DNA from 2 places in the Amycolatopsis sp. cg9 genome. Region 1 is predicted to be linked to the other one. Evidence: riboswitches for the same ligand, from Rfam matches in the RefSeq annotation. Region 1 holds a riboswitch; the other holds the start of a gene.

Evidence for each region. A riboswitch is a leader RNA that binds a small molecule or an ion and turns the genes downstream of it on or off. The one in region 1 is predicted to bind cobalamin.
Region 2: it holds a riboswitch for cobalamin, as region 1 does, so the genes downstream of both, metE (5-methyltetrahydropteroyltriglutamate--homocysteine S-methyltransferase) here and cobN (cobaltochelatase subunit CobN) in region 1, are expected to answer to the same signal.

What each region holds. Positions count from the first base shown of each region.
Region 1 is NZ_CP166850.1:203,927-207,324, reverse strand. It holds gene cobN (cobaltochelatase subunit CobN) at 1-1,263, opposite strand, end outside; cobalamin riboswitch at 1,293-1,420, opposite strand; gene AB5J73_RS00930 (NlpC/P60 family protein) at 1,452-2,459, opposite strand; gene AB5J73_RS00925 (poly-gamma-glutamate biosynthesis protein PgsC/CapC) at 2,467-2,949, opposite strand; gene pgsB (poly-gamma-glutamate synthase PgsB) at 2,949-3,398, opposite strand, start outside.
Region 2 is NZ_CP166850.1:5,695,731-5,699,128, reverse strand. It holds partial or broken gene AB5J73_RS27200 (ribonucleotide-diphosphate reductase subunit beta) at 1-883, shown strand, start outside; cobalamin riboswitch at 1,128-1,325, shown strand; gene metE (5-methyltetrahydropteroyltriglutamate--homocysteine S-methyltransferase) at 1,423-3,398, shown strand, end outside.

The DNA.
Region 1 (3,398 bases):
GTAGCGCGCGGCCGGCACCCGGATCGGGTTGCCGGACAGCTGCTCCTCGGTCAGCCACTCCGGGTCCTGGCCGCCGGCGGCGATCAGCGCGTGGATGAGGGCGTCGCCGTCCGGCTGGTCGGTGCCGGTCGGGTCGACGCCGGGGAACGCGTCCGGTCCCAGGTCGTAACCCTGCTCGCGCATCCGCCGCAGCAGCTCGATCGCCGACGCGGGCGTGTCCAGCCCGACCGCGTTGCCGACGCGCGAGTGCTTCGTCGGGTACGCGGACAGCATCAGCGCGATGCGCCGCTCCGAAGGCGGCGTGTGCCGCAACCGGGCGTGCGCCAGCGCGATGCGGGCGACGCGGGACGCGCGCTCGGCGTCCGGGACGTACCGGGGGAGGCCGTCTTCGTCGAGTTCCTTGAACGAGAACGGGACCGTGATCAGCCGCCCGTCGAACTCCGGGACGGCCATCTGGTTGCCGGCGTCGAGCGGGGAGAGCCCGTCGTCGTTCGCCGCCCACGTCTCGCGGTCGCTGGTCAGGCAGAGCGCCTGGAGGATCGGGACGTCGAGCGCGGCCATCTCGGCGACGTCCCAGGCCTCGTCGTCCCCGCCCGCGCCCACCTCGGACGGCCGCGTGCCGCCCGCCGCGAGCACCGTGACGAGCAGGGCGTCCACCTTCCCCAGCTCGGCCATCATCTCCGGCGCGCGCGTACGCAGCGAAGCGGTGTAGATCGGCAACGCGCGCCCGCCGGCGGCTTCGACCTCGTCGGCGAGGGCGTGCACGAACGCGGTGTTCCCGGACAGGTGGTGCGCCCGGTAGTACAGGATCCCGATGACCGGGCCTTCGGCGCGCGACGGCCGCTCGAGGACACCCCACGAGGGCTGCTCGGCGGGCGGCTCGAAGCCGTCGCCGGTGAGCAGGAGCGTGTCGGAGAGGAACCGGTGCAGCTGGGTGAGGTTCGCCGGGCCGCCCTGCGCGAGGTACGCGTGGGCCTCGGCGGCGATGCCCGCCGGGACGGTCGAGAGCTTCATCAGCTCGGCGTCCGGCGTCTGCTCCCCGCCCAGCACGACGACGTGCGCGCCCGACGCCCGCAGCGTGTCCAGGCCCTCCTGCCAGCTCCGCGGGGTGCCGAGGATCCGCGCGACGACGATCTTCACGCCTTCGAGGAGCGCCGGCAGCTCGGCGACGTCGAGCCGCGCGGGGTTGCCGAGCCGGTACTCGCCCTCGGCCGATCGCGCGCTGAGCAGGTCGGTGTCCGAAGTGGACAGAAGCAGGATCACGAGGTTCCTCCTCGGGGTCCGCGCCCCGGGTAGACGGGCGCGCCGGCGGGAGTTCCTGGCTCCCGGAGATCTCCGGTGACAGTGGCGGGACCGCCCCGGACTCTCACCGGGTTCCTCCACCTGCCGACGCGTGGGTTCCGCCTCACTCTCCGGTGCGGCCGACCCGGCGTCAAGGTGACGTGCGTGGCTCAGAGCCGCTTGGCCGTGCGGAACGCCTTCGCGTAGGTCCCGGACCCGTCGATCAGCGACACCCCGCCCGCGTCCCCGAAGGTCGGGCCGTTCGCCACCTTGCGGCTGGACAGCACGCGGTGGTGCCCGTCGCCGTCGATGCCCAGGTAGATGCCCGTGTGCGAGACCTGCGGCCCGAGCTGCGGCTCCAGGTTGAAGAACAGCAGGTCACCCGGCTGGAGCGGGCTGAAGTCCGTCACCTGCCGCTTCTCGTCCGGGATCAGCGAGGTGCCCGGGCCCAGCTCGGCCAGCGCCCACGCCCGCCGCGGCAGGCCCGGGCCCTTCGTGTTCGTGCCGAGCAGCGGGTAGCCCGCCCGGTAGCCGTAGACCATCCGCACGAACCCGGAGCAGTCGAGGGACCGGGCGCGCCGCGGTTCCGCCGCTTCGTGGACGCCGTCCGGGAAGTCCCAGCCGATGCCCAGGTAGTCGTAGAAGTCCGACTTCTCGAGCCGTCCCTCGGCGCTGTCCGGGCCGAAGCTGGCGTCCCCGGCCACGCGCAGCTTCTTCACGACCTGGTCGGCCGCGCCGTCGGTGTACTGCAGCGCCATCGCCAGGACGTCCGGGCCGGTGTCGGCGGCGGCCTTCGGGAGCCACTCGGTGAACCACGGCTCCTTCTCCGCACCCGCCCGCCAGGCCTGCGGCGCGAGCCGGATCCAGGCCGTCGACGTGATGCCCGCCGTGGTGAACTTCGGCTCGGTGAAGGTCCGGGACCGGCCGGTCAGCATGACCGTGCGCGAGCCGTCGGTGAACGACGCCAGCTGGGCGCCCGCCGCGTCGCGGACGATCGTCCGGGCCGGGTGGTCCAGCCGGTCGTAGGTGTAGCCGCCGGTGACGGCCGCTCCCGAGGGCGCGGGCGACGCCGAGATGGCCGTGATGTCCGGCCGGTCCTGCGTGGCGACGTAGACCGCCGCCGTGCCGGACACGCCGATGACCGCGGCGAGGACGCCGATCCGGACCGCCTTGCGCATCGTCACCTCACACCGTCGGGACCAGGCCGACCAGCACGCCGCTGATCAGCACGGCGTAGCTGGCCAGGCTGACGCCGCCGGTGGCGAGCATCGTCGCCACCGGCTTCTGCCGGACCAGCTGGTAGGCGACCAGGCCGGGCACCACGAACCCCAGCGTCTGGTGCACGAACAGCAGCGGGAAGTCGGCCTGGAGGAAGATCAGCAACGTCGTCTGGAGCACGACGCCGAGCAGCACGACCGCGGCGAAGAGCCGCTTGCCGTAGAGGATGACCACGCGCTGCAACGCCTTCGTGCCGCCGAAGGTCAGCGCCGTCATCAGCACGATGATCGCCGCGCGCCGGTAGTCCTCCACCATGGTCAGCGCGATCCAGCCGGGCGTGATCATCCCGCCGGGGGACAGGTTCGTCGTCAGGTAGCAGACCAGCGACAGCAGCAGGCCGATGGCGAGCCCGACGGTGGCGACCTCGGGGGCGAGGGACGTGGTGAGCATCAGGCGACCGGTTCCAGTTTCGCGAGTTCCTCGATGAGCAGTTCTCCCTGGCCGTGGATGTTGCCGATGGCGATCAGCGACGCCTGCCGCTCGACGCCGCCGACGATCCCGCGCAGCAGCTCCCGCGGCGAGCGCGAACCACCGAGGTCGACGACGCGGTCGTGCCACTCGGCGGGGATCGCGGCGCGGGCGCTGCGCGTCGGTTCGCCGATCAGCACGACCCGCTCCGGCGCGATGCGGGGGATCAGCGCGCCCATCTGGCCGTTGCGCTCGACGCGGTCCGGCCGGCAGTTGATGATCACGTGCAGCGGGTCGGAGATCGCGCCTTGCGCGCGGAGCTGGTCGATGTTCATCAACGTCGATTCGGGGTCGTTCGCCGCGAAGACGTTGGCGAAGCGGAGGTGACGGCGGCCGGCGCGGTACTGGTGCACCTGCAGCACGCCCGGGTC
Region 2 (3,398 bases), 5.0 Mb from region 1:
CGCCATGCAGGCCGACATCGCGCTGTGGAAGTCGCCGGACGGCCTCACCGAGGACGAGCGGCAGATGCTCAAGCGCAACCTGGGCTTCTTCGCGACCGCGGAGTCCCTGGTGGCCAACAACATCGTGCTCGCGGTGTACCGGCAGATCACCAACCCCGAGTGCCGCCAGTACCTGCTGCGCCAGGCGTTCGAGGAAGCCGTGCACACGCACACCTTCCAGTACATCTGCGAGAGCCTCGGCCTGGTCGAGGGCGAGCTGTTCAACATGTACCGCGAGGTCCCGTCCATTTCGGACAAGGACGCGTGGGCGCTGAAGTACACGCAGAACCTGGAGAACCCGGACTTCGAGACCGGTACGCCGGAGGCCGACCAGGCGTTCCTGCGCGACCTCGTCGCGTTCTACGTGATCTTCGAGGGCATGTGGTTCTACACCGGCTTCGCGCAGATCCTGTCGCTGGGCCGCCGGAACAAGATGGTCGGCATCGCCGAGCAGTACCAGTACATCCTGCGCGACGAGTCGATCCACCTGAACTTCGGCATCGACTGCATCAACCAGATCAAGATCGAGAACCCGCACCTGTGGACTCCCGAGTTCCAGGAGGAGGTGCGCGGCATGCTGAAGGAGGCGTGCGAGCTCGAGGTCAACTACGCGCGCGACACGATGCCGCGCGGCATGCTCGGCCTCTCGGCGCAGCTGTGCGAGCAGTACATGCACTTCATCACCGACCGCCGCGCGCAGCAGATCGGCCTCGCCCCGATCTTCGGTGAGACCGAGAACCCGTTCCCGTGGATGTCCGAGGCGATGGACCTGAAGAAGGAGAAGAACTTCTTCGAGACCCGCGTCATCGAGTACCAGTCGGGCGGCGCCCTCGACTGGGACTGAGTCCCCCGTACTGAGCCCGGTCACGCCGCTGTCGGCGTGGCCGGGCTTTTTCATGCCCGGGGCGTACTTGCGGGCGGCGTCACGACCGGCGGGCGGTTCGGGCCCGCCACTCGCGAGGAGGACTTCACCGGTCCGGCCGCACACCTCGTGCCGGACGCCCGCCTTCGGCCACCGCGGTGCCGATCCGAACCCGGGCTCTCGCCCGGTACCGCCCGCCCGGGCGATGTCCTAGACTCGGCCGCGCCACTGGTTCCCCGGGCCGGGCTGTCGACGTCCCGGGGAGGCAACAGGGAACCCGGTGCGAATCCGGGACTGCCCCGCAGCGGTGAGTGGGAACGAAAGCCGTCAAGAAGCACTGAGCGTGAGCTTGGGAAGCGACGGCCGGTAGGCGCGAGCGGTTCGCCCACGAGTCCGAAGACCTGCCCGTGGTGCGGACGCCGACGGCGTGCGCGAGTCCGGGCCTCGCGGGATGGGCACGACCGAAACGCTCGCCTTCGCGCGCGTCCGGGCTCTTCGGACTAGCTCGCGAGGAGAGAGCTGTGACCATCGGCACCACTGTGCTCGGCTACCCCCGGATCGGCCCGGACCGGGAGCTCAAACGCGCCCTCGAGCGCTACTGGGCGGGCAGGATCGACGCGGGCGCGTTGCTCGCCACCGGCCGGGACCTGCGTGAACGCACCTGGCGCGAACTGCGGGACGCCGGGCTGGACTCGATCCCGTCCAACACGTTCTCGCACTACGACCACGTGCTCGACACCGCCGAGCTGTTCGGCGCGCTGCCCGCCCGGCCGGGTCTTTCGCCGCTCGACACGTACTTCGCCGCCGCGCGGGGCGTCCAGGACGCGCCGGCGCTGGAAATGACGAAGTGGTTCGACACGAACTACCACTACATCGTCCCCGAGCTGGGCCCGGACACCGAGTTCACGCTCGCCGGGACCAAGCCCCTCGACGAGTACCGGGAGGCCCGCGCGCTCGGGATCGAGACGCGGCCGGTGCTCCTCGGCCCGGTCACGTTCCTGCTGCTGGCCAAGGGCACCGGCGGGTTCGCCCCGCTGGACCTGCTCGACGCGCTGCTCCCCCGCTACGTCGATCTCCTGGCGAAGCTGCACGACGCGGGCGCGGAGTGGGTCCAGCTCGACGAGCCCGCGTTCGCCGCCGACCGCACCGAAGCCGAGCTGAACGCGCTGATCCGCGCGTACCACCGGCTCGGGAAGGCGACGGCGCGGCCGAAGCTGCTGGTGGCCGGCTACTTCGGCGGGCTGGGCCGCGGGCTCGGCGCGCTGGCCCGCGCGCCGATCGACGCGCTCGCCGTCGACCTGGTCAGCGACGAGTCCTTTGTGGATGCTGTGGCGGCCGAGCCGGCGTTGCGGGACAAGGAGGTCGTCGCCGGCGTCGTCGACGGGCGCAACGTCTGGCGGACCGACCCGCACCGGGCGCTGAGCAAGGCTGCGACGCTGCTCGGCGTCGCGAAGTCCGTGAGCGTCTCTACGTCGTGCTCGCTGCTGCACGTGCCCTACGACGTCTCGCGCGAAGACCTGCACCCGCGGCTGAAGAGCTGGCTCGCGTTCGCGCGGCAGAAGGTCGACGAGGTCGTGCTGCTCGGGCGTGCGCTGCGCGGCGAATCCCCGGACCTGGCCGCGGCGCGGGCGACGGTCGCGGACCGGGCGGCGGCGGCCGACCTGGCCGATTCGGCCGTCCGGGCCCGGCTGGCCGCGCTCGAGCCCGCACCCCGGGCGCCCTACGAACAGCGTGCCGCCGCGCAGCGGGCCGCGCTCGGCCTGCCACCGCTGCCGACCACGACGATCGGCTCGTTCCCGCAGACTCCGGAGGTGCGCCGAGCGCGGGCGGCGCACCGGGCGGGGACGCTCGACGACGCCGGTTACGACGCCGCGATGCGCCGCGAAGTCGAGCGGGTCGTCCGGCTGCAGGAGGAGCTCGGACTGGACGTGCTGGTGCACGGCGAGCCGGAGCGCAACGACATGGTGCAGTACTTCGCCGAGCAGCTGAGCGGGTTCGCCGCGACCGCGCACGGCTGGGTGCAGTCCTACGGTTCCCGCTGCGTCCGCCCGCCGATCCTCTACGGCGACGTCTCGCGGCCGGCGCCGATGACCGTTTCGTGGGCCCGGTACGCGCAGAGCCTGACGCGCAAGCCGGTCAAGGGGATGCTGACCGGCCCGGTGACGATCCTGGCGTGGTCGTTCGTCCGCGACGACCAGCCACTGGCCGAGACGGCGCGGCAGGTGGCGCTGGCGATCCGCGACGAAGTCCACGACCTGGAGGCGGCGGGCATCCGGATCGTCCAGGTCGACGAGCCGGCGCTGCGGGAACTGCTGCCGCTGCGGCGTTCTGCCCACTCGGAGTACTTCGCGTGGGCGGTTTCGGCGTTCCGGCTGGCGACGTCGGGGATCGCCGACGCGACCCAGATCCACACGCACATGTGCTATTCGGAGTTCGGCGAGGTCCTGCCGGCGATCGACGCGCTGGACGCGGACGTCACGTCGATCGAGGCGGCCCG